One region of the Sphingomonas sp. UYAg733 genome, then DNA from elsewhere that is predicted to be linked to it. Evidence: riboswitches for the same ligand, from Rfam matches in the RefSeq annotation. Region 1 holds a riboswitch; the other holds the start of a gene.
The links. Region 1 has a riboswitch for cobalamin ahead of metE (5-methyltetrahydropteroyltriglutamate--homocysteine S-methyltransferase). Riboswitches for the same ligand answer to the same signal wherever they lie in the genome.

Region 1 (15,827 bases):
AGAATAATCTGCCCGCCAACTGGCCGCGCGACCGCATCCCCGCCTTCTCGTTCCGCGATCCCTATCGTTACGATCGAATCGCGCAGGTGCTGGCGAGCCAGGACAAGCACAGCCTGGCCGACAGCGTCGCGCTGCAGCACGACACGCTGTCGACACCAGCCCGCCAGTTCCTCGATCTGCTGCCAAAGCGACCGTCCAGCGGTGCCAAAGCGGCGATGGAGATGTTGCGCGGATGGGACGCGCGGATCGCGGCGGACAGCGGCGCGGCGGCCTTGTTCGAGATGACATGGCGCGAACTGGGTAAGCGCATGCTCGCCGCGATCGTGCCCGAACGGGCGAAAGCGCTGGTGACGGAGATCGCGCCATCGGTGCTGCTCGACCTGCTTGCGCATCCGGACGCGCGGCTCGGCGCCGATCCGCGCGCCGCCCGCGACGCGATGCTGGACGCGGCGCTGGTTTCCGCCTGGGGCGAGGCGCGCGGCCGGCTCGGCGCCGATCCCGCGACATGGCGCTACGGCACACTCCACCAGGTGCGAATTCGCCATCCGCTGTCGACGATCCCCGCGATCGCCGCGGCCTTCCCATCGATCGAGGGCGAGGGATCGGGCGGTGACGGCTATACCGTGATGGCGCGCTGGCTCGGTTCGGGACCGGGCTGGAGCGTCGGCGGCGGCGCGAGCTATCTGCAGGTGATCGATGTCGGCGCCTGGGACAATTCGCTGATGTTGCTCCTGCCCGGCCAGTCGACCGATCCCCGGTCGCCGCATTATCGCGACTTGTATAAGCCCTGGGTCGCGGGCGAGATGCAGCCGATGCCGTTCAGCCGTAAAGCGGTCGATGCGAATGCCGTATCACGCACGATCTTGCGGCCCCCTGCGTAGGGCATCCTCGACGTGAATGGCGTCACATCCTCCGTTCGTTTCGAGCGAAGTCGAGAAACCTTGCTCAGCGCTTGTGGCTTGTTTCTCGACTTCGCTCGAAACGAACGGATAAGGGTGAATCCACGCGGCTCGAAAATGCCTTAGACCAAGGAAGATCGCCATGTTCCGTCGGCTCGCCGCCTGCGTATTGTTCGCTGTATCGCAAATTCCCGGCCCGGCCGCGGCCGACGACCGTGCGTTCGATAAGGCGTTGACCGATTTTCGCGCGCTTCAGCGCAGCGAAATCAAACGGTCGGGCATTGTCGGCAGCAGTTTCTACGTCGTGCGCGATGGTCGCGTCGTCGTCGCCGACCATATCGGGCAGCAGGACGCGGATGCCGGCGTGCCGGTAGATTCACAAACCATCTATCATTGGGCGTCGATCACCAAGACCATGACCGGGATCGCGATCATGCAGCTGCGCGATCGCGGGCAGCTCACGCTGGACGATCCGATCACACGTTATGTACCGGAACTTGCCGCCGTGCATAATCCGTTCGGCGATACCGGCGCGATCACGCTGCGCCAGCTGATGAGCCACAGCGCCGGCTTTGGCGGCGCGACATGGCGCTGGCGGGACCGCGACTGGCAGCCGTTCGAACCGAAGAGCTGGGCGCAGCTGACCGCGATGCTTCCCTATACCGAAGTGCAGTTCCAGCCCGGGACAAGGTTCAGCTATTCCAATCCGGGTATCGTCTATCTCGGCCAGGTGATCGAACGGCTCTCCGGCGAGGATTTCGAAGTCTATATCGACAAGAATATCCTGCGCCCGCTCGGCATGCAGGCGAGTTATTTCGACCGCACGCCACCCTATCTGCTGCCGCACCGGTCGCACAGCTATACCATTCGCGACGGCAAGCGGGTCGCGGCGCCGTTCGACGCCGATACCGGGGTGACGGTGTCGAATGGCGGGCTCAATGCGCCAATGCCCGACATGGCGAAATATATGGCCTTCCTGCTCGGCGATGCGACGCGCCAGGCCGATTATGACCTGGTACTCAAGCGATCCTCACTCGAAGAAATGTGGCGGCCGCAGATCGCCGCGGGCGACGACTTCACGCAAGGGCGGATGGAGACGACCACATGGAGCGGGCTGTCCTTCTTCCTCGACCAGAGCGACGGGATCCGTTTCATCGGCCATAATGGCGACCAGAACGGCTTTCGCACCTATCTCAGCCTGTGTCCCGACCAGCATATGGGCAGCCTGGTCGCCCTCAACACCGAAACACGCGGCGTCGAGAATGATGCCGCCAACCGGAACAGGCCGGAATCGCGTATCGCGCTGGCCACCGACAGGCTGTGCAAGGCGGTTAGCCAGTCGGGAAACTGACTATCCGGCGCGCAGCAAGTGTCCGGAATGGCCGACCCGTTTGCCGCCCGCAAAGGCGGGCCGGCCGTTCACCATCACCAGGTCGAACCCTTCGGCCATGGCAAACGGATCGACATAGGTGGAGCGCGCCCGGACCTTGGCCGGATCGAACATGATGAGGTCGGCCGTGGCGCCGACCCGGATCACGCCGCGATCGGCGAAACGCATGATCCCGGCGGGAAAGGCGGTCGCCTTGCGGATCGCTTCCTCGATCGGCAGCTTCTTGTCGCGCACGACATATTCCTCGATCCATTTGGCGTAGGTCCCGGTCGCGCGGGGGTGCCGCATGCCCGGACCCCCGTCGGTCGAGATCGCCACGAAGGGATCGAGGATCAGCGTGTCCTGCAACGCCTTGTCCATCGTGAAGTGCGCGCCGGAACCGCCCTCCGGCCCCAATTTGATGAGGAAATCGGCGAAGTGGAGCCCGGCCTCCTGCGACGCCTGGGCGACGGTCTTGCCGGCATAGGGCTTCGATCCCAGCAGCAGGGCCTCCGGACCGCCACGACGGATCATGCGCTTTTCCAGATGATCGCGCAGTTCCTGCCGCCGTTTGGCGACGACCGAGGCATAGTCGGTCGGCGGCAGCGCCCATTGCGGGAAGAGAAGATCGATCCCGGTATAACCGGCGGTATAGGGGTATTCGTCGGCGGTGAGATCGATCCCCTGGCGGCGCTTCGCGGCCAGTGACGCAAGCAATTCACGCGCACGCTGCTCGCCTTTGCCGAACACGACTTTCAGATGCGAAATGTGCGGGCGGGCGGGCAGTGAGGATTTGATCAGCTCGTCGATCGACGCCTCGATCTCGTCGTCATTCTCGGACCGCATATGGCTCATGACGACGCCGCCGTGACGGCTGACCACCCGGCCGAGATTGGTCAGCTCGGCGGTCTCCGAATAGATGCCGGGCACATATTCCAGGCCATAGGAAAGGCCGAACGCGCCGGCGCGAAGTTCCACTTCGAGCTGTGCCGCCATGCGTTCGAGCGCTGCGGTGTCGAGATGACGGACCGCGTCCGACACGCCGGCGGCGCGCCGGAGCGTGCCGTGGCCCGCCAGCAGCGCCACATTGATCTCCAGGGGGGTGCGATCGATCGCGTTCATCCAGCTTCGCGGGTCGAGATCCTTCCTGATCCTGGGCCCGTCGCCGTCCTGCCCGAGAACGATCGTGGTAACGCCCATTGCGAGGAAGGATTCGAACGATTCCTTCAGCGGATCGCCATGGCTGTGGGTGTCGATAAAGCCCGGGGCCAGGACACGACCCTCACCCTCCACGACGCGGGCGGCCGACCCGGATCCTGCAGCGGCCGGGTGCGTGATCCGTGCGATCCGACCGCCCGTGACCAGCACATCGGCCAGCCGCGGTGCGGCGCCTGTCCCGTCGACGAGCAGAACCTCGCGGAACAAGGTCGAGCGTTCGGTCGGCACCGCCGCGCGACCCGGCCAGATCGCCAGGCCTCCGGTCGCCATGGCGCCACCGATAAGCTGCCGCCGCGTCAGACGCTGGGACATGAACCCTCCCCATATTGATCTCGGGCCAGGCTAGCAGGGTCGATCTGCCGCCGCCATGAAGGAAGGAGGCTTACAGACCAAAACCGCCGGCCAATTTCCGCTGGCGCCGCTTATTGACGATATGCCGGAGCGTAATCGACTGGCGGCGGTCGTGCGCGGGCGCTATCATCCAGTCTATTCCAGGAACAGCGGGACAGCATCCATGGCCTTCACTCTCTATGCCGCGACGATCCCGTCCTATCTGCAGATCCTCGGGTCGGTGACGAGGATGGTCGACAAGGCCGAGAAATTCTGCACCGATACCGGGCTGGCTCCCGAAGCGCTGATCGAGACACGATTGATCGATAGCATGCTGCCCTTCGCCTATCAGGTTAAGTCGACCGCGGTGCATTCGCGGGGTGCGATCGAGGGGGTCCGACGCGGCACCTTTTCACCCGACAGCACGACGCCGCCGGACAGTTTCGATGGGTTGCGCGCGCTGATCGCGGGCACCATCGCGGCGCTGGAGGCGATCGACCCGGCCGAGGTGGAGAGCTTTATCGGGCGGGACATGCGGTTCGAATTCGGCCCCAACCATCTCGACTTCCTGGCGGAGGATTTCCTGCTCTCCTTCTCGCAACCCAATTTCTATTTCCATGCGGCGACGGCGTACGACATCCTGCGCATGAAGGGCGTCGAGCTGGGCAAGCGCGACTTTAGCGGGCGAGTGCGGCAAAAGGCCTGAACGGCGATCGAGCGGTCAGCGCGCGTCGCGGCGACGGTTCACCAACGCATTGATCGCGGCGCGCACGGCGAGACCGATCGTCACGGCGATGACCATGGCAGCGACGATGATCTTCCATCGATCGATGCAGTCCGCGCCGGGCGCGCAATGGCCCAGCGCGGCATCGATCAACGCGAGGTCGACAAGCCGTATGCCGGCGAGCACCGATACGCGCAGCCCCATTTGCCGCCTGCGGCCCCGCTACCCCTGTAACCGGCGTCTTCCATCGCGCTAGGGCATACCGGTTTCGATGGTGACCAGGTGCCAAATGGAACGGGAGCCGACACAAGCGGCTGGCTTATTGCGGCGCGCCGCAATTTTCGTCGCGCGCGCGGACGGGCAGTCGCATTGCCTAGAGGAAAACGGTTCAACGACAGAAGCGCACGGCTGATCGCGTGCGATATGGGCATTCGTGGTGAAATTCAATTGAGATCAAAGTTGCCGTACCTGTGCCCTCCCGTGCCCTTTCGCGAGATCAGGAAACTGGCAAATGCCATCCCGGGTAATTCCGTTAGATAGTAACATTAACGAATACTTCCCGGTATTTCTGTCGATGAATTCATAAATAACCTTGGAGCAATACCAATCATCGGTATTTAGCCTGCCCCATGGCTGCCAGTTCTAAAGAATTAACATAATTCTATACTTGTATTATCACAAATAATTATACTATAGATTAACGATTCTTCTGGATTTTTCTGTAAACCGTTTTAAAAAGGCGCCATACTCGAACAGACGGTTTTCACATGATAGTCCCAGGCTTAGTACTGGACCGCTCTGCGGTCCTGTTGGTCGGCGTATGCGCGGGCGCGGCGATCGGTTTCAGCTTTGTCGGCCGTGGTGAGTCCTTGAAGGCGCCAGTAATCGCACCGCTGTGCGCGGGGCCTGCTGCGCTTACCCAAAAGTCACCGGAGGTGGTGGCGGCGCTTAGTTGTGCGGCGCCGGCACAGCGGCAGTTGCTGCGCACGATCCGCAAGGGCGGGCCGGTACGGGTCGCGGTGTTCGGCGACAGCTTCGGCGACGGGGTCGCGTTCGGGCTGCAGCAGCAACTGACGCGCAAGGCCGGTTATGACGTGCTGAAATACAGCCAGCCGGCGACCGGCTTCACCCGCTACAAGCGGCTCAATCTGGAGAGCAAGGCGGCGGAGCAGCTGGGTGCCGGACCGATCGATGTCGCGGTAATCTCGTTCGGGGCGAACGACGCGCAAGGGATCATCACCGACAAAGGCGAATATGCCGCGCTGATGGGCCCCAAATGGCAGGACCAGATCGGGGTGCGGATCGACCGATTCGTCGGCGTGCTGCGCGCGCATCATGCAATGGTTTATTGGGTCGGCCTGCCGCGCATGCGCGAAGCGGGGCTTGACGGCGATGTCGGCGCGATCAACCAATTCTATGCGCAGCGGATGGCGGCGCTGGGCATACCGTTCATCGATACGCGGCCGATCGCGTCGGACGCCCAGGGCAATTACGCAGTTTATCTCGACGATCCGGCGACCGGCAAACGCACTTTGGTGCGCGAGGCGGACGGCATCCATATGTCGATGACCGGCTATAAATGGATCACGCACGGGCTGAGCGAGCGGATTCGCGGTTATGTCGAGGCGACGCGCAAGATCGATGCGGTGGAGACCGGGCCGGCCGCAGCGGTGACGCAATGAAATTGTTCGCGGCGATCGCATTACTCTCTGCGCCCGGCGTGGCGGCCGCCCAGACGCCCGCGCCATGCACTTGGGCGGCCTGCGATTTCGATACGCTTGCGCCGTATTTTGCCAAGCTCTCGGCGGCACACGATGACCAGGGCGCGCCGCTGCACATCATCCAGATCGGCGACAGCAATACCGCCAGCGATACGGTGACCGGCGGCTGGCGCGACTTGCTGCAGGCACAGGTGGGCAGCGGCGGGCGCGGGATATTGCCACCGGGACGACCCTATGGCGGGTACGTCACGCACGGGATTACTGCGTCGATGTCGACCGGCTGGCGCATCGCGGCGAGCCTTGGAAAGGGATCGGTCGAGCCCCGGCCGCCACTTGGCGTATCGAGCTACAGCTTGACCGCGACGCGGCCCGGAGCGGCCATGAGTCTGGTCGCGGATGCCGCGATGCTGTTCGACCGCTTCGTTCTGTGCGGAATCACCGGTCCCGATGCCGGTGCGATTGCCGTACGGATCGGCGCCGAGACGGAACGGCGGATCGATTTCCACGCCGCGGCGGTGGCTCCCATATGCCATACGATGCGCGTCGCGTCAGCGCAAAGCTCGGTCAGCGTCACCTCGCTCGATCGACCGGTGACGATCACGTCCTGGGCGACATTCCGCGATCATGGCGGCATGGTGTTGTCGAACCTCGGCGTGGTGGGATCGCAGCTCATCCATTTTGGGCGTACGGATGACGCGGTGCTGGCAGCGGAGCTGAAAGCCTATGCCCCCGACCTGATCGTGCTCGCATTCGGCACCAACGAGGGGTTCGTGCCATTGTTCGACGCCGTTGCATATGAAACGGTATTGCGGGCGCAGATCGCGCGGATACGGCGGCTTGCCGGTGAGGTGCCGATCCTGATGATCAGCCCGCCCGAAGCACTGACCCGCAACCGGGCGCTGCGCCACAATGCGTCCGGCACGGCGCGGTTGTGCGCGGGGCTGACCGAGTCCGCGGAGTTGTTCGCGCCACCAGCGCTGATTCAGGTTCGTTCGGTGCAGCGTCGGGTTGCCGCCGAATTGCGCCTTGCGTCTTGGGATGCGTATTGGCGGATGGGTGGTTTCTGCTCCGCCGCGACCTGGGCTCGTGAGACACCGCCCCGGATGCGCCGCGACTATGTCCATTTTACCCGGGCGGGCGGCGCCGAGCTTGCACAACGACTGCAGGACGACCTGAACCACGCGACGGAGGAGCAGTGAGATGCTGTTTCCCACCCTCACCTTCGGCCTGTTCTTTCTGGTGATGTTCGCGGCCGTTTGGTCGCTGCGGTCGAACGACTGGCGCAAGCTGGTGTTGCTGGTCGGCAGCTGGGTATTCTATGGCGCGTGGGACTGGCGCTTCGTGCCGCTGCTGATCGTATCGGCGGTGATCAACTGGGGCGCGGCGGCGCTGATCGCGCGCAGCGACGATGCGGGACGGCGCAAAGGCCTGCTTATCGGGGCGGTGGTCGGCAACCTGCTGATGCTCGGCTTCTTCAAATATTTCGGCTTCTTCGCGGAACAGGCGGGCAGCCTGCTCGCGCTATCGGGGATCAGGCAGGATCCGGCGCTGATGCAGGTGATCCTGCCGATCGGCATCTCCTTCTTCACCTTTCAGGGGATCAGCTATGTCGTCGATGTGGCGAAGGAGCGCGTGCCGGCGGCGCGGCTGCTCGACATCCTGTTACTGATGTCGTTCTTCCCGCACCTCGTCGCCGGACCGATCGTGCGCGCCGCCGACCTGGTGCCGCAATTGCAGGCGGTGCCGAAGCTCAATCGCGGCATGGTGTCGATGGGCTTGCTGCTGATCACCTGGGGACTGTTCAAGAAAGCGGTGATCGCGTCGGAACTGGCAACGCAGTTCGTCGATCCGGTGTTCACCGCGCCACAGCTCTACGGATCGGTCGACCTGATCCTCGCCGCTTACGGCTATGCGGTGCAGATCTATTGCGATTTTTCGGCCTATTCGGACATGGCGATCGGGCTGGCGGCGCTGCTCGGTTATCGCTTCCCACGCAACTTCGACCGGCCGTACCGGGCGGAATCGCTGCAGGAATTCTGGCGGCGCTGGCATATCAGCCTGTCGCGGTGGCTGCGCGACTATCTCTATATCGATGCGCTGGGCGGTAGCCGTGAAAAGGGTGGGAAGGGCGGCAAGTTCCGCGTCTATCGCAACCTGATGATCACCATGCTGCTCGGCGGGCTGTGGCATGGCGCGAGCTGGACCTTCGTGATCTGGGGTGGGCTGCACGGTGCCGCGCTGGTGGTCGAGCGACTGTGGGTGCGGATGCCGGCGACGGCGGGGATCGTGCTGCCGCGCTGGGCGCGAATCACGCTGACCTTCCATGTCGTGGTGCTGGGCTGGATCTTCTTCCGCGCGGCGAGCTTCGGGGATGCGCTGGCCTATCTGGGCGGGATTTTCGCGCCCGCCGGAGGTGAGGCGGTGACGGTTACTCCGCTGGTCGTGCTGCTGATCGCCGGCGGGCTGGCGATCCATGCGCTGCCGTGGGACGGAATGGCGCGTGCGGCGCAGCGCATCCGCAGCGTGCCCGCGCCGCTGGTCGCGGCGGGGCTGGCGATGACGATGCTGGTGGTCGATGCGATGCGTTACGAAGGGGTCGCGCCCTTCATCTATTTCCGCTTCTGAAGGGACGCCGGCGATGATCGACGCTTATGAATTCCCGACCGAAATGCCCGACGATGGCACGCCCGGCGCCTTGCGCTGGACCGCGACGATCATCGGGCTGACCGCTGCTTTGCTCGCCTTGTTCAACGCACAGGCGATCACCGGCTGGGTTGAAGACCTGACGCCGGGGCCGAGGACGGTGAAACTGGTCGCGGCGGCCAATGCCTGGGAGGAGGCGATCGCCAGCGCGGGGCTCGGCACCGGCCATGCGCGGCTGCACAAGGCCTGGACCCGGGTCGAGCGGACACGCTGGTCGGGCGAGGGCGAAGTGCAGCTGGCGCAGCGCTAGGATCTGGGGCGAAACCTCGACCCTTCATAAGTGCGCACCGCGCTGCCTGGCGGAGAATTTGGGGACGCAGTGTCGATCAAATCGGCACCGCGTCCCCGCATTCAGGTACCTCAGGCCTCGGCGCGGAGCTGCCGCGCGGCGGCGACCATCGCTTCGATCGCGGGGCGGACTTCCGCCCATTTGCGTGTCTTCAGGCCGCAGTCGGGATTGACCCAGAGCTGGTCGGCGTCGAGGTGCGTGCGGGCGAGCCGCATCAGGTCGACCATCTCATCCAAGCCGGGCACGCGCGGGGCGTGGATGTCATAGACGCCCGGACCGATATCGGCGGGATAGCGATAGCTGGCGAAGCCTGCGAGCAGCTCCATCTGCGACCGCGCGGTCTCGATCGAGATGACATCGGCGTCCATCGCGCCGATCGACGTCAGGATATCGTTGAACTCCGAATAGCACATATGAGTATGGATCTGGGTCACATCGGCCACGCCGGCCGCGGAAAGGCGGAAACATTCGACCGCCCAGTCGAGATAATGTTGCCAGTCTTTTCGCCGCAGCGGCAGGCCCTCACGCAAGGCCGCTTCATCGATCTGGATCGCCTTGGCGCCGGCGGCTTCGAGGTCGGTCACCTCGTCGCGGATCGCCAGCGCGACCTGACGGCAGCTTGCGCTGCGCGGCTGATCGTCACGCACGAACGACCAGTTCAGAATGGTGACCGGGCCGGTCAGCATGCCCTTTACCGGACGCGGGGTCAGCCCTTGCGCGAAACGCCACCAGTCGACCGTCATCGGTTTCGGCCGCGACACGTCGCCATAGAGGATCGGCGGGCGCACGCAGCGCGAGCCGTAGCTTTGCACCCAGCCCTGGCGCGTGAAGGCGAAACCGGCGAGCTGCTCGCCGAAATATTGCACCATGTCGTTGCGTTCGAATTCGCCGTGCACGAGCATATCGAGCCCGACATCCTCCTGCCAGCGGATCGCGCGTTCGGTCTCCTCGCGCAGGAACGCGTCATAGGCGGCATCGTCGAGTACGCCTTTGCCGTGTTGCGAGCGGGCCTGACGCACCTGAGCGGTTTGCGGGAAGGAGCCGATCGTCGTGGTCGGGAAAAGCGGCAGCGCGAGGCGGGCCTGTTGCTCCGTCCGGCGCAGCGCATGGACCGAGCGGCGCTGTAGCAGGTCGGGCGTGACCGCGGCGATGCGCGCGGCGACGGCGGCGTCATGGATCAGCGGCGAAGTGCGGCGATTGGCCGCCGCCTGTGCCGATGCCGCGAGCGGTTCGGCGACACTGTCGCGGCCGTCATTGAGCGCGCGTTTGAGGACGCTGAGCTCCTCGATCTTCTGCACCGCGAAAGCGAGCCATTGCGCGACCTGCGGATCGAGGCCGGTTTCGAGCGCGAGGTCGATCGGGGTGTGGAGCAGCGAGCAGGATGGCGAGAGGATCAGGTCGCGCGTCGCCGCGATCGGCTCCAGCAGGTCGAGCAAAGCGGGCAGATCGGCGCGCCAGATATTGCGGCCATCGATCACACCGAGCGACAGGAGCAGGCTCTTCGGCGCCTCGGCAAGCACCGCGCCGAGTTGTTCCGGCGCGCGCACCAGATCGACGTGCAGGCCGGCGACCGGCAAGGTCAGCGCGAACGGCAGATTGTCCTCGAGCCCGCCGAAATAGGTCGTCAGCATCAGCTTCACGCCGTAGCGCGACAATCGGGCATAGGCCTGGGCCAGCGCATGGCGCTGGCGATAGTTGAGGTCGAGCACCAGGCACGGCTCATCGATCTGCACCCATTCGGCGCCGGCGGCGGAAAGCTGGCTGAGCACCGCGCCGTACAGGCCGACGACCTGATCGAGAAAGTCGAACGGATCGACATCGCGACCCTTGGCCAGCGACAGCCATGTGACCGGGCCGAGCAGCACCGGGCGAGTCTCGAACCCCTGCGCCTTCGCCTCGCGATAATCGTCGACGATCTTGGCCGACCCGAGCGCGAGACGTTGTCCGGCGACCAGTTCGGGGACCATGTAGTGATAATTGGTGTCGAACCATTTGGTCATTTCGAGCGCGGTCTCGCCGCCGCCCTGGGCATGGGCGTGACCGCAATCCCCTGCCCCGTCGCCGGTCGATCCGCGCGCCATCGCGAAATAGGTGGCAAGCGTCGCGTCGCCGTCGGCGGCGGCATAGCGTTCGGGGATCGCGCCGAGCATCATGCTGGCGTCGAGCACATGGTCGTAAAGCGAAAAATCATTGGACGGCAGCCAGTCGGCGCCGAGCGCGCGCTGGCGCGCCCAGGCCGCGGTGCGCAGGCCGGCGGCGGATTCGAGCAGTTCGGCTTCGCTCGATTTACCCGACCAATAGCGTTCGAGCGCGAATTTCAGTTCGCGGCGCGGGCCAATGCGCGGGAAACCCAATGTGGCAGTCGTGACGGTCATTTTCCTCATACCCCGATAAAGGGCGAGGAACCGGGCGCGGACACGGGCAGGCGCGCCGGATAGCGCCCGGCCACGATATGCAAGCGACCCGCCCGGAATCCCCGCCGGTGGACGTAATCCTTCGCTCCTTCCCGGCACGGGGAGGGGCGTCGCGACGAGGCAGGTATCCTGGCTCGCGGGTCGTCACGTCGGCCTGGCCTTCCCGGCGGTTCGCACCGCCAGTGACACTTGGGTGGCCGCCGCTCGCCGCTTACAGTTGCGGGGGCAGCGCCGGCATTGGTCGTGGATCACTCCATGGCCGCACCGGCTTCCCGTCTTAGCTCCACGAACGACATGTCCGCGGAGAACCTCGACACATCATCATCCCAGCGAATGATGGCGGCGTCAAGCATGATATAAAGATATCTTTATATTGTTATGAGTAGGTCGACTCGGCTCATCGCTCTTCTCCGGTTGGGCAAGGCGTTTCCGACGGCCTGATCACTTCAGGCCATCTCGGCTTGGGATGGCGCTCCATCATGTAACCGGTTACTTGGAGCATCTGAGACCGGCGATCAGCGTCGGCGGGAGAGGCTGAATGGCGGACGTGCGGCTGACGGGCGCATCCAAATCCTTCGGGACGACCGAGGTGCTGCTCGACATCGACCTGGAGATCGCGGACGGCGAGTTCGTCGTGTTCGTCGGCCCCTCCGGTTGCGGCAAATCGACCCTGTTGCGGGTCATCGCCGGGCTCGAGGATGTGAGCGCGGGCGAGGTGTCGATCGGCGGGCGCGTGGTCAACAACGTGGCGCCGGCGGATCGCGGCATCGCGATGGTGTTCCAATCCTATGCGCTCTACCCGCATATGAACGTGCGCGAGAATCTCGCCTTTGGGCTGAAGCTGCAACGCCTGCCGCGAGCGGAGATCGACGCGGCGGTCGAGGCGGCGGCGGCGACGCTCGATATCGGCCATCTGCTCGACCGCAAGCCGAAGCAATTATCGGGCGGTCAGCGGCAACGCGTCGCGATCGGCCGCGCGATCGTGCGACAGCCGCAAGTGTTCCTGTTCGACGAGCCGCTGTCCAATCTCGACGCGGCACTGCGTGTGCGCATGCGGTATGAATTCGCCGGGCTGCACAAGACGCTCGGCACGACGATGATCTATGTCACGCACGACCAGGTCGAGGCGATGACCCTGGCCGGCCGCATCGTCGTCTTGTCGGCGGGCCGGATCGAGCAGGTCGGCACCCCGGCCGAACTCTATGCGCATCCCGACACGATCTTCGTCGCGGGGTTTATCGGATCGCCGAAGATGAATTTGCTACCGGCGGTCCTGACGTCGAATTCGCCGGGGGGCGCCGTGGTGCGACTGGCGGGTGGGACCGAAATCCATGCCGCGATCGACGCGAGCCGGCTGGCACCGGGCGCGGCGGTAACATTGGGCATCCGGCCGGAGCATTTCGCGATCGGTGGGGAGGTCAACCGGATCGAGGCGGTCGTGCGTTTCGTCGAATCGCTGGGCAGTGCACATTTCGGATATCTCGACCTTGCCGGGCTGGACGAGCCGCTGACTTGCGCCTTGCCCGAGCGGCCGGCGGTCGATGCGACCATCGCGGTCGGCCTGCCCATCGAGCATCTTTATCTGTTCGATGCCGAGGGCAAGGCGCTGGCCCGGCCACGGGCAGAAGCGGCCAGCGCCGCCGCCTGATGGACCGGAGCACTCCCTCTTAAATAACGCTGGCAGCGCTCCGTGTAACCGGTTACACAATTCCCGTGGAACCGGTTACACGCGTCGCGAGAACGCAGGCCGACCACCGTACCGTGTCGCCGGATGATCCGGGGCCGGCCCGTAGCGAGAGGGACTGAAGGGGCAATGCCCACCGCCACGATCAGGGATGTTGCGCGCACCGCGTCGGTATCGGTCGCGTCCGCATCGCGCGCGCTCAACGGTCATGCCAGCGTGACCGCGGCGACCCGCGCACGGGTGATCGAGGCCGCCGATGCGCTCAACTATGTCCCGCACCTTGGCGCGCGGAGTCTTTCGACCAGACGCTCGAACACGATCGGCGTGGTGCTGCCCGATCTGTTCGGCGAATTCTTTTCCGAGATCATTCGCGGCATCGATTATGCCGCGCACCGCCGCGGGCTGCAGCTGTTGCTGTCGAACATGCATGGTAGCGCGCAGGAGACCGCCGCGGCGCTGCGCGCGATGCGCGGACGAGTCGATGGGCTGCTGGTCATGTCGCCGCAGCTAGATGCCGATTTCCTGGCGCATAATCTGCCCAAGGGGTTGCCCGCTGTGGTGATGAACGGTCGGATCGAGGGCGCGCGCCATGCGTCGATCGCGATCGACAACCAGGCCGGCGCGCACGCCGCCGTCGCGCATCTTGTCGCGCAAGGGTGCAAGCGCATCGCTCACCTCGCCGGACCGGTGGGCAATGCCGATGCCGACGAGCGCGCGCTGGGCTTTCGCGAAGCGGTGGCCGAAATGCTCGGCGATCGTGATCCGATCGTGCTGGCCGGCGATTTCAGCGAGGAGGCCGGAATCGCCGCTGCGGCCGATCTTGCCGGTCGCGGTGTGGACGGCGTGTTTTCCGCCAACGACATCATGGCGATCGGCTGCATGATCGCGCTGGCCGATACCGGCGTCGATATTCCCGGGGACGTCGCGATCGTCGGTTTCGACGATGTGCCAATCGCGCGTTACGTCACGCCCGGGCTCAGCACGATGCGCGTCCATATCGCCCAGCTCGGCGAAAGCGCACTCGAACGGCTGGTCGCAACGATAGAGGCGGACGAAGCGCCCGAGGCGACAGCCGAATTTCTGACACCAGAACTCGTCGTGCGCGCGTCCCGCGCGCGCGGCGACACCACCGCATCAATAACGGGTCCGAAAAATCGGACGCAGGGGAGAGTAGTATGAACGGGTTCATGAAAGCAGGGCTACGGGCCGCCTTGGTCACGACGACCATCCTTGGCGGCATGTCGATGATGGCGGCGCCGGCGGCGGCGCAGACCACGACCGCATCGGTGCGCGGCCAGGTGACGGGCGCGGACGGCGCACCGGTCAGCGGCGCGACCGTGACGGCGGTCAATACGGGGACTAACCAGACGTTTCGGGCGACGACCGATGCGAACGGCAATTATGGGCTCAACGGCCTGCGGCCGGCGTCGTATGACATGACGGTGACCGGTGCCGATGGTACCGAGAAGAAGCAGCGCATCAGCGTCGGGATCGGTCAGAGTGCTAGCCTTAACGTGACGCTGGGCGCGGCGGTGGCCGATGCGGGTACACCGTCTGCGACGGAAGACAGCGGTAGCGGCGACATTGTTGTGACCGCCGGCTCGCTGGTCGAAAGCCGAACGAGCGAAGTCGCGACCAATGTCAGCCAGCAGCAGATTCGATCTCTGCCACAGACTGACCGTAACTTCCTCTCCTTCGCGGCGCTGGCACCGGGCGTGCGCTACAATGACAGCGAGAATGGCAAGGGGTTCACTTCGGGCGCATCGACCGGCAGTCAGGTCAATGTGTTCATCGATGGCGTTTCGTTGAAGAACAAGCTGCGCGAAGGCGGCGTCGCCGGTCAGCAGAATAGCCGGGGCAATCCATTCGGCCAGCTAGCGGTACAGGAATTCCGCGTTCTTACCCAGAATTACAAAGCCGAATATGAGCAGGCCGGCGCTGCGATCATCACCGCTGTAACAAAATCGGGCACCAATGATTTTCATGGCGAGGTGTTTGGTCAATATACCGGAAAAGGGTTAGCCGAGAAAGACTATTTCAACAAGCGCGACAATCGTCCGGAGCCAAAATTCTCTCGTAAGCAATACGGTATATCGCTGGGTGGACCGATCATAAAGGACAAGCTGTTCTTTTTTGGTACCTACGAAGGCAATGACCAAGATCGCGCTTTCAATGTGAATGCGGGCGGCAGCCCCGCGTTACGGACAGCGTTCGAAGCCAGTACCGGTCGTCCTATTAGCGACTTTGAGGGATCTTTTGTTAGCCCGTTTCGCGGTGACTTTTACTTTGGCAAGCTGACATTGACCCCCGATGAGCGGCAGGTATTTGATCTGTCGTTCAGTCGTCGTCAAGAAAGCGATATCCAAAACTTTGGTGGCAACACCTCTTTTGAGGCAGCCGAAAACAAGCTTAACACCATAGATACCTATCAGTTCAAATGGACTTACACCGGCGATAAATTTGTCAATGAATTCAA
Region 2 (15,827 bases), on a different contig from region 1:
CTCGCTTTGCCGCGCCGCGATCGCCAGCGTATCGATATGGCGGTCCTCGAGCGGGCGGAGCGCGGTCAGTGGGACACGGATCGCCGCGCGCAGCGCCAGCGGATAATCGCGCCCGCCATGTGGCACCGACAGGATGACCGGGCTGACCGGCGCGAGCGGGCCGTAAAGATCATAGGGCAGGGCGGCATTGGCCATTGCGGTCACCGTAGAGAGGGCGCTTTATCATCGCAATGCGCGGACGCGGGCTGGAATTTCTTAAGGGCTTTGCGCATAGACTGGCGCTTCGCAAATGAGTGGGACCGAAATGATCAGGATTCTGCTGGCTGAAGACGACCGGGTGATGCGCGAATATTTGACGCGTGCGCTCGAGCGTTCTGGCTATGCCGTCAGCGCGGTCGACCGCGGCACCGCCGCGATTCCACTGCTTGAAACCGAGCATTTCGACCTGTTGCTGACCGATATCGTCATGCCCGAGATGGACGGCATCGAACTCGCCCAGCGCGCCGGTGAGATGCTCCCGGACCTGCGCGTCATGTTCATCACCGGCTTTGCGGCGGTCACGCTCAAGGCAGGCAAGCAGATGCCGCAGGCGCGCGTCCTGTCCAAGCCGTTCCATCTGCGCGACCTGGTGCTCGAGGTCGACCGGATGTTCGAAAAGGAAAGCGCCACCGGCGGGCTTTAAACACTTCATCCGCGCTTGCGCGAGGCGGCAACCCTCGCTAGAGCGCGCAACTCGCATGGCCTTCGGGCCCGCGCGTGGGCGTGTAGCTCAGTGGTAGAGCACTGTGTTGACATCGCAGGGGTCGCAAGTTCAATCCTTGCCACGCCCACCATCTAAAGCCCCGGAAATCCTCGGATTTCCGGGGCTTTAGTGTATCTGGGGCCCAGCGCGTCAGCCCTATCAATGTAATGTTGTATGACAAATTTGCCGATATCGCTGGCGTGGTTGCGAATTGCTGATATTTTTTTGCGTAGTGACCATCAAAGCCGTTTGGCTCGCCGACGAACTGGTCCGCGCACTCGATCAGCGCATCGATTCGGGAGAATTCCCGCTAGGCGCGCGCTTTCCAACCGAAAAGGCGATCACCGATACCGTCGGCGTCAGCCGCACCGCGGCGCGCGAAGCCTTTGCGCGACTGTCGGCCTGCGGGCTGCTGGTCTCGCGGCGCGGCTGCATATGCAGAAGAGCCTGGATCGGCATCGGCTGCTCGTGCAAGCGCATCAGCCGGCCGGTTGACCTTCATCGACGCGGCGTTGTGGCGAACCCGGAAAGTTATCATACAACTTTAACGCTGCTATATCAGTGTCATCACGATCGCGGTCGTCGCAGCCATGGTCGAATCGCTCCGGGCGTCGCCGCGTTCGGCACCAGCTGGCAGTCGGCACGGGATTCAAGCCGTTATGCCGGCGTCCGGCTCGACGCAGGATTTTAAGAGCCCCCACCTCCTGCCCGCTCCGCGCTTCGAGGCGCGAGTATTTGTTGCTCGGCACGCTGGCGGGTCAAGTGTCGAGACACCCTTGCGCTACATCGGCAAACTGTATTAGTTAAATGATACAGTTGAGCGAAAGCAGCGGGGTATGGTTATGGTGAATGCATGGATCATGGCGGCCATGGCCATGGCCGCGGGCACTGCAGTCGCTGCGGCCAACGCACAGCAATATCATACGGATTTCGACCCGGCGTCGCTCAAAGGGCCAAAAGTCGGCGGGGCGAGTCAGTTGCTCGTGCTTGGCTCGCCGCATCTGTCGCAACTGCCGGCTGCCTTTGCGCCCGCCGCGCTGGATTCACTCATCGATCGGCTTCGCGCCTGGAAACCGCAGGCGATTGCGATCGAAGCGCTTTCCGGCCCGCAATGCGATTTTCTCCGGCACTATCCCGATCGCTATCGCGATACGATTTCAAGCTATTGCTGGGACACATCGCCGGCAAATACGGCCACCCGGCTGAGCGTTACCCAGGCGACGGCCGAGATCGATCGCTCGCTGGCCGCTTGGCCGGCCAAGCCGACGCCGGGCCAGCGGCGACATCTGGCGGCATTGTTCCTGGCCGGCGGCGAACAGGCATCCGCACTCGTCCAGTGGTTGCGCTTGAGCCCAGCGGACCGATCCGCTGGCGATGGGCTTAACGCGGCACTCGTCGCGCATCTCGACGCGCTGCGGACTCGCCGCAACGAGACCATGTTGATCGCCGCGCCGCTCGCCGCGCTTCTCGGTCAGGAACGGGTCCATGCGATAGACGACCACACTGCCGATTCTGTCGTCGTCGACGAAGCTTATGGTTCAGCGATTTCGAAAGCGTGGGACAATCCGGCGACCGCTGCGCGGCACGCGACGAGTGCCGCGCTGGAGAAAGACAGCGGCACGGGCACTGGCATCCTGAACATGTATCGCGCCTATAACGCGCCCGGGCAGGGCAAGCTGGCGTTCGACAGCGATTTCGGTGCCGCGCTGGAAGAGCCGTCGCCGCAGAAATTCGGCCGCCACTATCTCGGCTATTGGGAGACGCGCAATCTGCGCATGGCGGGCAATATCCGCGATATGCTGGCGCCGCAGCCCGGAATCCGGGCGCTGGTCATCGTCGGCGCGTCGCACAAAGCCTATCTCGAAGCCTATCTCGATCAGATGCACGACATCCAACTGGCCGACAGCGCGGATATTCTTGGCTAAACCCATGGGGCAGGGGTCAGACCGGCAATGCAGTCTCGGTCTTGATTTCCTCCATTACCGCATAGGTGTGGGTTTGCGCGATGCCGTCGATCGAGCCGAGTTCGTCGCCCAGGATGCGGCGATAGTCCGCCACGTCGCGGCAGCGTATCTTGAGCAGATAGTCGAACCCCCCGGCGACCATATGGCATTCGGTGACCGATGCGAACGACTGGATCGCGGCGGCGAAGCGGCCGAACACGTCGGTGGTCGTCCGGTCGAGCGTCACCTGGACGAACACCAGCAAGCCAAGGTCGAGCAGGACGGGATCGAGCCGCGCCGCATAACCGCTGATATAACCGTCGCGTTCGAGCCGCTTGACGCGTTCCTGGCACGGCGTCGGTGTCAGGCCGACCTGTCGGGCCAGCGCCAGGTTCGACATGCGCCCATCCTGCTGCAGCGCCTTGAGGATGCGTCGGTCGATGGCGTCGGTCCTCGTCAAGCTACTCACCAGATAATATCCTGCAATTTTCCCTAATGGCAGTGAATATATCTGAATCTTCGGAAAATTGCAGTCTTTATTCTCTAGATGATAGCGCGATAAAGGCGGGCGTCACCAGCATCAAGACGAGTATTCGCCGATGTCCTCGATCGCACTTCCCGGCCTAAGCCGCGCCGCCGTCCACGCCGCCTATCGCATGGAGGAGGAGGCATGCGTCGCGCGGCGCCTGATCGAGGCTGAGAGTCCGGCCCCCGAACTCGCCGCCACCCAGGCGCTGGCACGGCAATTGGTCGAGGGCGTGCGGGCCAGGGGGCAGGGCAATGCGGTCGATAGCCTGTTGCACAGCTTCGCACTATCGACCGATGAGGGTATCGCGCTGATGTGCCTGGCCGAAGCATTGCTGCGCATCCCCGATGCAGCGACACGCGACCGGCTGATTGCCGACAAGATCGGCGGCAAGGAATGGAGTGCCAATCTCGGCCGCTCGCAGTCGCTGTTCGTCAACGCCTCGACCTTTGGCCTGATGCTCACCGGCAGCGTTGTCGGCCCGAGCGAGGGCGAAGATTGGGCGGCGGTCGCCAAGCGCGCTGTGGCGCGGCTCGGCAAGCCGGTGATCCGTCGTGCGATCTTCGAAGGGATGCGCATCCTCGGCCATCACTTCGTGTTCGGCCGTACGATCGGCGAAGGCCTGAAGCGCGGCGCCTCGGGCGTTGAAACGCACAGCTTCGACATGCTGGGCGAAGCGGCACGGACACAGGCCGACGCCGATTTCTATTTCAAGGCGTACAAGACCGCGATCGCGGCGGTCGGCAAGGCGCGTGGCGCGGGGCCGGTGGAGGGAGTCGATGGAGTCTCGGTCAAGCTTTCGGCGCTCCATCCGCGGTACGAATGGGCACAAGTGGATCGCATCAAGGCGGAGATGCTGCCACGCCTGCGCGAGCTTGTCGTGGATGCCTGTGCCGCCGACATCTGTCTCGCGATCGACGCGGAGGAAGCCGACCGGCTCGACCTGTCGATGGACCTGATCGAGATCCTCGTCGCCGACGACAGTCTGTTCAAGAATGGCTGGCGCGGTTTCGGGATCGTCATCCAGGCCTATCAAAAGCGTGCCGTGCCCATGATCGACTGGACCATCGCGCTTGCCCGTCGTTACCGGCGCCAGATAATGGTCCGGCTGGTCAAGGGCGCCTATTGGGACAGCGAAGTGAAGGTGACGCAGGTCGGCGGGTTCGCCGATTATCCGGTCTTCACGCGCAAGGCGTCGACCGACGTGTCCTATCTCGCCTGCGCGCGCCGTATGCTTGCCGCCGACGACGCGATCTATTCGGGTTTCGCCACGCACAATGCAGCGACCGTCGCGGCGGTCAAGGCGATGGCGGGCACGCGTGTGTTCGAATTCCAGCGCCTGCACGGCATGGGCGAGGAACTGTACGAAGTGCTGCGCGAAGGCGAAGGCAGCACGCCGACGGCCGTGCGCATCTATGCCCCGGTCGGCGGGCACAAGGAATTGCTCGCCTATCTCGTGCGCCGGCTGCTCGAAAACGGCGCCAACGCTTCGTTCGTCAACCGCCTCGCCGATGCCGATCAGCCGGTCGAAGCGATCATCGCCGATCCGGTCGAGGTGACGGCCGAACTCGATATACGCCGCAACCCGCGTATTCCGCTGCCCAGCCAATTGTTCGCGCCCGACCGGCTGAATTCGACGGGGATCGACCTGTCCGATCCGCTGGTGCGTGTGCCGCTGATGACGCGCCTCGCCACGCTCGAGGCATGGCATCCCGATGCGGTTCCGATGGTCGGCAAGGCGCGCCTGAAGGGCGCTCCCACGCCCGTCACCGCGCCGTTCGATCGCAGCATCACGGTCGGCAAGGTCATCGCCGCATCGCCCGATGCCGTCGCCAAGGCGGTGGCGCTGGCACAGGCCGCCCAACCGGATTGGGATGCGGTCGCCGCCGCGAGCCGCGCCATGACGCTGGAAACTGCCGCCATGCTTTATGAACGGCACACCGACGAACTGCTCTCGCTCTGCGTGCGCGAGGCGGGAAAGTCGGTGCCCGACGCGATCCTCGAACTGCGTGAGGCGGTCGATTTCCTGCGCTATTACGCAACCGAAGCCCGACGCCAGTTCGGGGCAGCCGATCCGCTGCCCGGCCCGACCGGCGAGTCCAACACATTGACCCTGCATGGTCGCGGCGTGATCGCGGCGATCAGCCCGTGGAACTTCCCGCTCGCCATCTTCACTGGCCAGATCGCCGCCGCGCTCGCGGCAGGGAATACGGTCGTCGCCAAGCCCGCAGGCCAGACGCCGCTGATCGCGGCGCGCGCGGTCGAATTGCTGCGTGAGGCCGGCATCCCCGCCGATGTATTGCATCTGCTGCCCGGCGGTGGCGATGTCGGTGCGGCGCTGGTCGCCAACCCCGGCATCGGCGGCGTCGTGTTCACCGGGTCTACCAATACCGCCCGGTCGATCAATCTCACGCTCGCGCAGCGGGATGGGCCGATCGTGCCCTTGATCGCCGAAACCGGCGGGCAAAATGCGATGATCGTCGACAGTTCCGCGCTGCCCGAACAGGTCACGCGCGATGTGGTGCAATCCGCCTTCCAAAGCGCGGGGCAGCGTTGTTCGGCGCTGCGTGTGCTGTATCTGCAGGATGATATCGCCGATGGCGTGCTGGAAATGATCGGCGGCGCGATGCAGGCGCTGACGATCGGCGATCCACGCAAGCTGTCGACGGATGTCGGTCCGGTGATCGACGCGCCCGCGCGTGAATCATTGCAAAAACATAGCGACAAACTGGCCAGCACCACGGTTTGCCGCCTAGCGGTGCCGGCGAGCCGGGGCGACTTTGTTGCGCCTGCCGCCTTTACTATTCCCGGTATCGCGGCGTTGAAACAGGAACATTTCGGCCCGTTGCTTCATGTCGTGCGTTTCCCCGCCGCCGGCCTGGATGCGGTGATCGATGCGATCAACGCGACCGGCTTCGGCCTGACTCTTGGCGTGCACAGCCGGATCGACACGACGATCGAGCGGATCGTCGCGCGTGCCCGGGTCGGCAACATCTATATCAATCGCAACCAGATCGGCGCGGTGGTCGGCAGCCAGCCATTCGGCGGCGAGGGGTTGTCGGGAACGGGGCCGAAGGCGGGCGGCCCGCACTATCTTGCCCGCTTGGCGGCCGAGCGGACGTTGTGCGTCGATACGACGGCAGCGGGCGGGAATGCGACTCTGCTGGCGAGCTAAAGCGGGCATCCCAACCGTTAAAGCGTCGGCAGTCACAACGCCGCGATAATTCCACCGATAGCGGCCCATAGCAGGATCGAAATAATGGCGGCCAGGACAAGGCCGGCACCGGGTGCCATGGTCCGTCCCACATCCTGGGGCGGTTGAGGTGGCAGATGCTTCAAATCTAACGTTCTCACGACCAGTTCCTTCAAGGAAATGAGCTGCGAATGGCTCGTTATCCTCTTTCTTTCCTCCAAATTTACTAACGCGTTCGGCGACAGTTGGTTGCACTGCGGCAACGGGCGGCGTAGGGGCCGCGTCGTGACGGGTTCCCGGAGACGGGAAGCAAAAGGGAAGTTCGGTGCGTGGGCCTGAGGTCCGCCAATCCGGCGCTGTTCCCGCAACTGTAACCGGATAGCCGGTGTTCCATTTATGCCACTGGGCCGATCGGGCCTGGGAAGGCGGAGCGCAGACGAAGACCCGGAAGTCAGGAGACCTGCCCGACACAGTCGATCCACTGCGCGGGCGGGAAGACCCGGGCGGACGAGGGTGTGGCCCGAAGGGGGCGAAACCTTTGAGCGAACGACATGGACCGGGCCATTGGCCGGCTGTCGTCCCGACATCCGGCAGTTGGCCCCATGCAAAGGGGCATACCATGTTTGATTACCGTAAGATTTTGCTGACCGGCGCGGCTCTGTTCGCCGCGACTCCCGTTTTCGCGCAGGAAGTGCCGGCTGAAGGCGAAGGCATAATCATCGCCGATGCGATGCAAAAGGAAATCGTTGTCACCGCGACCGGTGTCGAACAGCCGGTCGACCAGGTCGGTCAGGCAATCACTGTAATCGACGCCGACACGATCCGCCGCCGTCAGGAGATCAACGTCGCCGAACTGATCGCGACCACGCCTGGCGTGCGTTTCAACCGCGCCGGCACCACCGGGACGGTCACTGGCGTCTCACTGCGCGGTGCGGAAACCACCCAGACGCTGGTGCTCATCGACGGCGTCAAGGTCAATGATCCGAGCGGGATCGGCGACATGTTCGATTTCGGCAATCTGCTGGTCGGCAACATCAAGCGCATCGAAGTTTTGCGCGGTTCCAACTCGGTGGCGTTCGGCAGCCAGGCGATCGGCGGCGTGGTCAATGTGATGACCGCCGTCCCGACCGACGGCTTCGCAGCCAATGCCTCGGCCGACTATGGTTACAGCAACACCGTCAGTGCAAAGGCGGATATCTCCGGCGGCAGCGGAATGTTTTCGGGCGGCGCCGGCGTCTCCTATTTCGATACCGATGGTATCTCTTCGGCGAGCAAGGCATTCGGGGCGACCGAGAAGGACGGCTACAAGAACCTGACCACAAACGCGAAGCTGAAGGTCGCGTTCAGCGACGATATCAGCCTCGATCTGCGCGGCTATTATATCGATGCCGATCTCGATTATGACAGCTTCTTTGGCGCACCAGCCGACAGCACAGATGTTAGCAAGTCGAAGCAATATATCGGCTATGCCGGGGTCAACGCAGCACTGTTCAATGGCCTGCTCAAGAACCGCTTCGCGGTGACCTGGTTCAAGCATGACCGCGACTATTATTTCGTACGCTCGAATACGCCCGATTACGGCTATTCCGGGAAAAACCTGCGCTTCGAATATCAAGGCGTGTTGCAGCCGATCGAGCAAGCCAAGCTGATCTTCGGCTATGAGCATGAAAAGCCGGAGTATGATTTTGCCGGCTTCGGATCGGATGATCATCGGAAGGCCAATACCGACAGCGTCTACGGTCTTGCCGTGGTGCAGCCGCTTGCGGGTCTTTCGCTTACGGCTGGTGTGCGCCACGACGATCACAGCCAGTTCGGTGGCGCGACGACCATCGGCGCGAATGCCAATTATTCGCCCAATCACGGCGCCACCAATTTTCGACTGAGCTATGGCGAAGGATTCAAGGCGCCGTCACTCTATCAGCTTTACGACGGCTTCAGCGGCAATGATCTGCTCCGGCCTGAACGGTCACGCAGCTACGATGTCGGTGTCGACCAGTCCTTGCTTGCAGGGCGAGCAAAAGCATCTGTGACCCTGTTCCAGCGTGATACCCGCGACCAGATCGATTTTTTCGCTACGGGCCCTTTCACCGGCAATTATCGTAATATCGACAAGACCCGGGCCAAGGGTGCGGAATTCACGCTCGCGCTGCGCCCGGCCGATGCGCTGACCTTCACTGCGGCCTATAGCTATATCGACGCTCGCGATCGTTCACTCGATCCTGCGAGTTTTGATAAAAAGCTGGCGCGCCGTGCGGACAATGCGTTCAGCGTGTCGATGGACTATGATTGGTCTTTCGGCCTGTCGACCGGCGCCACATTGACCCAAGTCGGCGACAGCTTCGACGATGTTGCGAACACGCGCAGTCTCGATGGCTATGTGCTGGCGGGCCTCCATGCCTCGATCCGTATTGCCGACCGGTTCGAAATCTATGGCCGTGTGGATAACCTGTTCGATGAGCAGTACAGCACCGTTTATGGTTATGGCACCTATGGTCGCGCGGCTTATGGTGGCGTGCGCGTGAAGTTCGACTGATGAAACCGGCGATCCTGCTGCTCGCCCTCATGCTTGCCGGCTGCACCCAGCCCGCACATGTGGCGCGCGGCGGGATCGTCTCGACCAACCCTTGCGCCGATGCGATCCTGATCGAGCTGGTCGAACCGGATCGTATCACCGCGATCAGCCATTATTCGCATAATCCCGCCGCCAGCTCGATCGCCGCAGAGGTGGCGTCGCGTTTCCCATCGACGGCGGGTACGGCGGAGGAGGTCATCGCGCTCGACCCCGAACTGGTGCTGACCAGCAGCTTCACCCCACTTGCCACACGCGCAGCCTATGAACGTGCTGGATTGAAGACTTTAGTGATGAATTCACCGACAACCGTAGAGGGAAGCAAGGCGCAAATCACCGCGGTCGCCGCGGCGCTGGGCGCGGAAGCACGGGGCAGGGCGCTCAACGCGCGCATAGACGCGGCGGTCGCCGCTGCGGCCCAGCCCGAACGGGAAGGGAGTAGCACGCGACCTTCGGCGCTGCTCTATATCGCCGGCGATCTGGTCAACGGCTCCGGCACCTTGCTCGACGAACTCCTTATCACGGCCGGCTTCCGCGATGCGGCGGCGGATTACGGCCTTGCATCGACCGGTAACCTACCGATCGAAACCATCGCCGCACGACCGCCACGCGTAATCATGACGCCCGGCGATACCTCGCGTACCGCGACGCTGCGCCGTCGCGTTCTCATGCGTACGGGCGCAACGACGACCGAGGCGCATTTTCCGCGCAATCTGGTCAATTGCGGCGGACCGTCGATCATTCCAGCGCTCGGCATGCTGGCCAATATCCGACGGTCGCTATGAGGCTGAAGCTTGCCCTGCTGATCCTGCTCGTGGTCGTTGCGTTCGGCCTGTCGCTCGTCGCCGGCAAGGCTTGGGTGCCCTTGTCCGCCTGGTTCTCCACCGATCCACGCTGGGCGATCATCATCGAATTGCGCCTGCCGCGCGCGGTGCTCGGCCTGGCGATCGGTGCGGTACTCGGCCTGTCGGGCGCGGTGCTGCAAGGGTATTTGCGCAACCCGCTGGCCGATCCCGGCGTGGTCGGCGTCTCGTCGAGCGCGGCGCTCGGCGCGGTCGCGGCGATCGTGTTCGGCGTCGCCGCCAGTCCGCTGATCGTCTTCGCCTGCGCGATGGCCGGGGCGAGCGGGTCGATGATGCTGCTCGCCGCATTGACCTGGCGTCGGTCGAGCGCGGTGCATTTCATCCTTGCCGGCACGGTGCTCGCCAGCCTTGCGGGCGCGCTGACCGCCTTCCTCATCTCGGTCGCGCCTAACCCCTATGCGGTGGCCGAGGTGATCGAATGGCTGATGGGGGCGCTTACCGATCGCAGCCTCGACGATGTCACGCTGGCGGTACCGTTCATGGCGGCGGGCGCGGTGCTGCTGCTGTTCACCGGCCGTTCGCTCGACGCGCTGACGCTGGGCGAAGCCGCCGCCCGATCGCTCGGCGTGCGGCTCGGCCGGTTGCAGGCGCTGGTCGTGCTCGGTACCGGCCTGACGATCGGCGCGAGCGTTGCGGTGACCGGCGTGGTCGGCTTTGTCGGGCTGGTGGTGCCGCATCTGCTGCGTCCATGGTTCGGGCACAGGCCGAGCGCCTTGCTTTTGCCGAGTGCGCTCGGCGGTGCCGCGCTGGTACTGGTTGCCGACAGCCTGTGCCGCCTGATTCCCGGCGCGGGCGAACTGCGCCTCGGCGTGGTGATGGCGCTGATCGGCGGGCCGTTCTTCTTCCTGCTGCTGCTCAAGGGGCGGAGGCTGTCATGGAGCTGAGCTTCGACAGGCTCGGCGTCACGCTGGCGCGGCGGCGGGTCCTGACCGGCATCACCGCGACGCTAAGGCCTGGGCGCATCACCGCGATCCTCGGCCCGAACGGTGCGGGCAAGAGCAGCCTGGTCAAGGCCGCCGCCGCACTTGTCGCACCCGCCAGTGGTACCGTTCGCCTCGGCGGGCGCGATGTCGCCGCGCTCGATCCGCGCGAACGCGCGCGGCTGATCGGTTATCTGCCGCAGGACGCCGCCGTGCACTGGAACGTTACCGGCGCCGATGTGGTCGCGCTCGGCCGGTTGCCGCACCGTGCGCCTTACGCCGCGCCGTCGGCGGCGGATCTCGATGCTATCACGGGCGCGATGGCGGCGACCGGGACGATCGACTTCGCCGATCGCCCGATCCATGAATTGTCCGGCGGCGAGCGCGCCCGCGTGCTGCTTGCCCGGGTGCTTGCGGGTGAACCGCGCTGGCTGCTCGCCGACGAGCCGCTGGCGAGCCTCGACCCCGCGCACCAGATCGACATTCTCGACCGCTTGCGAGCGGTCGCCTCGACCGGGGCGGGGGTTGCGATCGTGCTTCATGATCTGGGCTTGGCGGCGCGCGCGGCGGACGATGTACTGCTCCTCAAAGACGGCGGGATGGTCGGCTTCGGCCCGGTCGCCGATGCGCTGACGCCCGAGGCGATCTGCAGCGTGTTCGGCGTCCAGGCGCGCTGGGTCGACACGCCTGACGGTCCTCCGCTGCTCGTGACGGTCGGACGCTGAAGGAGCGAGCGTTCGACGCACCACACCAACGGAGGTGGAGTGGTATTTACCCTTGCCGTGTCGGACGTCGCTTCTATCCTTCCGCGCATGACCGCCCATCTTGATCGCCGCACCTTTCTGCTCGGGCTCGGTGCTGTCGCCGCGACCACACCGGCGCACGCACAGCCCGGCGGCCGGACGGCCACCACGCTGATCGCGGCCGCGCGTCGTCAGGTCGGCGTGACGCTGCATTACGACCAAGCCTATACCTCGCTCGCCTTTCCCAATGGCGATGTTTCGCGCAGCAAGGGCGTCTGCACCGATGTGCTTATCCGTGCGTATCGCGATGCGTTCGGCATCGACCTGCAGGCACTGGTCAACGCCGATATGCGTGCGGCGTTTTCGGCCTATCCGACGCGATGGGGCCTGCGCCGGCCGGACCGCAATATCGACCATCGCCGCGTCCCCAACCTCCAGACGCTGATGACTCGCAACGGCGCGCGACTGCCGCTCCCGACATCGCCGCAGGGCTGGCGGTCGGGCGACATCTTCACCAGCCTGATCGCCGACAAGCTGCCCCATATCGGCATCGTTTCCGACCGGCGCGGGCGCAGCGGCAACTTGGCGGTGATCCACAATATCGGCGCGGGTGCACGCGAAGAGGATGCGTTGTTCGCGTACAAGCTGACCGGCCATTATCGCTTCATGCTCGACCGCTGATCCCCAAGTCAGCTGATCCCAGCCGCGCAGCCGCGCAGCCATTCGATCACCGCCTGGATTCGGGGAGTGGCATGCGTGTCCTCATGCGTCACCAGCCAGAAGCTGCGGCCGAGTGTCACCGACGGCAGGACCGGCACCAGCGTACGGTCGCGCGTGGCAATGAAGTTCGGCAGGATGCCGATTCCCGCGCCGGACCGGATCATCGCGTGCTGCACGTTGATGCTCGTGCTGCGTGCCCGCGCGACGAGTCCGTCGTGGATCTCCGACAGATAATCCAGCTCTACCGCATGGATATGTTCTGGCACATAGCTGATCAGCGTATGTCCTTCGAGCTCGGCCGCGCTTGCCGGCATGTCGTGCGCGCCGAGATAGGCCTGGGTCGCATAGAGCTTGAGCTGATAATCGGCGAGCCTGGTCGCGCGCAATTGCCGGTTGCGCGGCCGCGCCAGCATCACCGCGACATCCGCCTCGCGCTTCGACGGATTGAGGAAGCCCGAAGCGGTGATCAGGTCGAGCCGGATATTGGGATGCCCGGCGCGAAACGCCGCCACGCCCGGCGCCACGACATGCGTCGCCAGCCCTTCGGCGAGACTCAGCCGAACATGCCCGGCCAGGGCGCCGCTCGGGTCGCCCTCGCTCGCCGCGATCACTGCCGCCTCGATCGTCTCGGCATGGACGAGCATCGCCTGACCCGCCTCGCTCAGTCGCCGGTCGCCGCCCAATGTCTCGAACAGCGGCGCACCGGTCTCCGCACCGAGCCGCGTGAGCCGCCGCGACACGGTCGTCACATCGATCCCGAGCAGCCGCGCGGCGGGCGCGATCCGCCCGGCCCGCGCCACTGCGAGGAAAATTCTCAGATCGTCCCAGTTGCGCAACCGGTCCCCGCAAAAACCACGCCTAATGCAAAAATGCATATGGCAGCGGCGATTATAGGCACTTGAAGGCAGAAATGCCTAGTGAGATAAGCCACGCAACTAAAAAGCCGAGAGGATCGACCCGACGGCCGGACACCAAGGCATTACAGCCCGGCTCGCGAAACATCCTCCAGTCTCTCACTCGCCTCACGGTCGTGATTCCGCGGCCGACGGGGCACGCGACGCGCCAAAGGAACACGATATGGGCCAGGAAAACGTCAAGTTCGTCACCGAACAGGAAGCCGCCGATACCGCCGAAGTCGCGGCGCTGGTTGCCCGGTCACGTGCCGCCCAGACCCAGATCGAGAATTACACACAAGAGCAGGTCGATGCGCTGATCCGCGCAATGGTGTGGTCGGTCGCGCGCGAGGATCGCGCCAAGGAGATCGCCCAGTTCACCGTCGATGAGACGCAGCTCGGTAATTACGACGGCAAGTTCCTCAAGATCTTCCGCAAGACCCGCGCGACCCTGATGGACATCATCGACGACAAGTCGGTCGGCGTGATCGAGGAGGATCCGGTCCGCAACATCGTCAAGATCGCCAAACCGGTCGGTGTGATCGGCGCGCTGTCGCCCTCGACCAATCCCGAGGCGACCCCGGTGATCAAGGCGATCAGCTCGATCAAGGGGCGCAACTCGATCATCATCGCGCCGCACCCACGCGCCAAACTGACCAACAAGCTGATCTGCGATTATATGCGCGAAGCGATCGTCGCGATGGGCGCGCCGGCCGATCTGGTGATCAGCATCGATACGCCATCGGTCAACAAGACCAATGAACTGATGAAGCAGTGCGACCGCATCCTCGCCACCGGCGGCGGCGCGATGGTCACCGCGGCCTATTCCAGCGGCACGCCGGCGCTCGGCGTCGGTGTCGGCAATGCTGTGATCACGGTCGATGACACCGCCGATCTCGACGATGCGGCGGAGAAGATCCGCGTCTCCAAGACGCTCGATCTCGCCGCGTCCTGTTCGTCGGACAACAGCGTCATCCTGCTCGACGCAATCTATGACGAGATGCTCGCCAAGCTGGAGGCCAAGGGCGGTTTCATCCTCGATGCCGCAGCGAAGCAGAAGTTCGAGGACGTGCTCTGGGTCGACGGGCATATCAACGCCAAGGTGGTCGCGCAGACGCCGAAATTCATCGCCGATTTCGCCGGCTTCGAGATTCCGGACGGCACGCAGTTCTTCATCATCCCGGAGACCGGCTATGGCCCCGACCATCCGTTTTCAGGGGAGAAGATGACGGTGGCGATGGCGCTGTACCGAGCGAAGAACATCGACGACGCGATCCGCCTGACCAACGCGATCCAGTCCTATCAGGGGCAAGGACATAGCTGCGGCATCTATTCGCGTTCCGACGCGAACATCATGAAGCTCGCCAATGCGACGCGCACCAGCCGCGTGATGGTCAATCAGCCGCAATCGGCCTCGAACAGCGGCAATCTGTGGAACGGCATGCGCCAGACTTTTTCGCTCGGCTGCGGTTCCTGGGGTGGTAACGGCACCAACAACAACATCACTTGGCGCGACCTGATCAACGAGACCTGGGTGTCGAAGCCGCTCGCCACGCCCAAGGTACTGGCGTCGGACGAGGAACTGTTCGGCGATGTGATGGCCAAGCTGGCCTGATCCAGCTTGTGGAGGCAGCGGCGATCTGGATCATCGTGCTGGCATATGCGGGCACGATGACTCGTCGCTTGCCCACCCGTTACGCGGCTATCAGTTCGGGTGAAGCCTTCACGCGTGCCGCGACGGCCTCGAACTTCTCGTGGTAACGCGGATGTTCAGTGCCCATCATCCGGTCCCACCAGGTGAAATACAGCCCGAAATTATAACGACCTTCGCTGTGATGCAGGTCATGATGCGTGGTGGTGGTCAGCCATCCGGACCAGCGGCTTTTGGTGAAGCCGCTCCATGCCAGTTCGTGCCCGGAATGGCCGATCGCGTTGCGCGCGATCTGGTGGCCGAGAAAGATGAACACGGCGAGCGGCTGGATCGGCGCGACCTGCGACATGCCGATCAGCAACACCGGCACATAAAGCGACTCGGTCACCGATTCGATCGGCGCGAAGGCATAGGATGCCCAACTGGTCGGGGTGCGCGAGACGTGATGCGCGGCGTGGGCGCGACGGAACATCGCGCGCAGATGCAGGCCGCGGTGCATCCAGTAGAAATAGGCGTCGTGGGCGATGACCATGATGATCAACTGCACGGCCAGCATCGCCAGATCGGGCGTATGACCGATCCGAACGATACCAGCGCCAATCGCCGCGAAGGTGATCAAATTCACCACTCCGAAGATTGCAACCGTTTGCACCGAAAGGCGCAATTCGCGCCGGCGGTCGGCCATCGTCGCGCTTCGTTGCTGGATGCGCCGCGCCGCGGTCCAGCGCCGCAACAACCAATAGGTCAGCGCAACACCCGCCGCACCGATCAGGTAGCGGATCATCTCGATCTGGAAACTGTGCGCCCAGTGCAGGGAAATAGTTTTCAGGATCTCGATCATGGCACGGCTCCGTCGGGGCAGGTCTTCTCGACCGGCGCTACGCTATCGATCGATGGATGGCTGCGCGCGGCTGAAAATCTCCGATCGATTCCGCAATTGATCGGCATTTTTTACCCGGCGATGATTGCCGCACGACGGAATTCGCTCGGCGCCACGCCGGACTCTTCGCGAAACGCGCGATTGAACGGCGCGAGCGAGCCATACCCCAGATCCATCGCCATGG

Region 2: it holds a riboswitch for cobalamin, as region 1 does, so the genes downstream of both, ACVWZA_RS11135 (TonB-dependent receptor plug domain-containing protein) here and metE (5-methyltetrahydropteroyltriglutamate--homocysteine S-methyltransferase) in region 1, are expected to answer to the same signal.

The regions. Positions count from the first base shown of each region.
Region 1 covers NZ_JBSRZE010000011.1:63,281-79,107, forward strand. The annotation lists gene ACVWZA_RS16405 (penicillin acylase family protein) at 1-881, shown strand, start outside; gene ACVWZA_RS16410 (serine hydrolase domain-containing protein) at 1,042-2,250, shown strand; gene ACVWZA_RS16415 (N-acyl-D-amino-acid deacylase family protein) at 2,251-3,798, opposite strand; gene ACVWZA_RS16420 (DUF1993 domain-containing protein) at 4,001-4,522, shown strand; gene ACVWZA_RS16425 (hypothetical protein) at 4,538-4,744, opposite strand; gene ACVWZA_RS16430 (SGNH/GDSL hydrolase family protein) at 5,308-6,222, shown strand; gene ACVWZA_RS16435 (GDSL-type esterase/lipase family protein) at 6,219-7,460, shown strand; gene ACVWZA_RS16440 (MBOAT family O-acyltransferase) at 7,462-8,886, shown strand; gene ACVWZA_RS16445 (hypothetical protein) at 8,900-9,214, shown strand; gene metE (5-methyltetrahydropteroyltriglutamate--homocysteine S-methyltransferase) at 9,325-11,628, opposite strand; cobalamin riboswitch at 11,770-11,995, opposite strand; gene ACVWZA_RS16455 (ABC transporter ATP-binding protein) at 12,206-13,315, shown strand; gene ACVWZA_RS16460 (LacI family DNA-binding transcriptional regulator) at 13,481-14,530, shown strand; gene ACVWZA_RS16465 (TonB-dependent receptor) at 14,527-15,827, shown strand, end outside.
Region 2 covers NZ_JBSRZE010000005.1:110,702-126,528, reverse strand. The annotation lists gene ACVWZA_RS11170 (N-formylglutamate amidohydrolase) at 1-195, opposite strand, end outside; gene cpdR (cell cycle two-component system response regulator CpdR) at 305-682, shown strand; tRNA gene ACVWZA_RS11160 (tRNA-Val) at 759-833, shown strand; gene ACVWZA_RS11155 (winged helix-turn-helix domain-containing protein) at 975-1,433, shown strand; gene ACVWZA_RS11150 (DUF5694 domain-containing protein) at 1,612-2,667, shown strand; gene ACVWZA_RS11145 (Lrp/AsnC ligand binding domain-containing protein) at 2,684-3,154, opposite strand; gene putA (bifunctional proline dehydrogenase/L-glutamate gamma-semialdehyde dehydrogenase PutA) at 3,285-6,386, shown strand; cobalamin riboswitch at 6,678-6,886, shown strand; gene ACVWZA_RS11135 (TonB-dependent receptor plug domain-containing protein) at 7,024-8,937, shown strand; gene ACVWZA_RS11130 (ABC transporter substrate-binding protein) at 8,937-9,758, shown strand; gene ACVWZA_RS11125 (FecCD family ABC transporter permease) at 9,755-10,720, shown strand; gene ACVWZA_RS11120 (ABC transporter ATP-binding protein) at 10,711-11,481, shown strand; gene ACVWZA_RS11115 (DUF1287 domain-containing protein) at 11,521-12,180, shown strand; gene ACVWZA_RS11110 (LysR family transcriptional regulator) at 12,189-13,055, opposite strand; gene ACVWZA_RS11105 (aldehyde dehydrogenase family protein) at 13,297-14,727, shown strand; gene ACVWZA_RS11100 (sterol desaturase family protein) at 14,807-15,604, opposite strand; gene ACVWZA_RS11095 (helix-turn-helix domain-containing protein) at 15,715-15,827, opposite strand, start outside.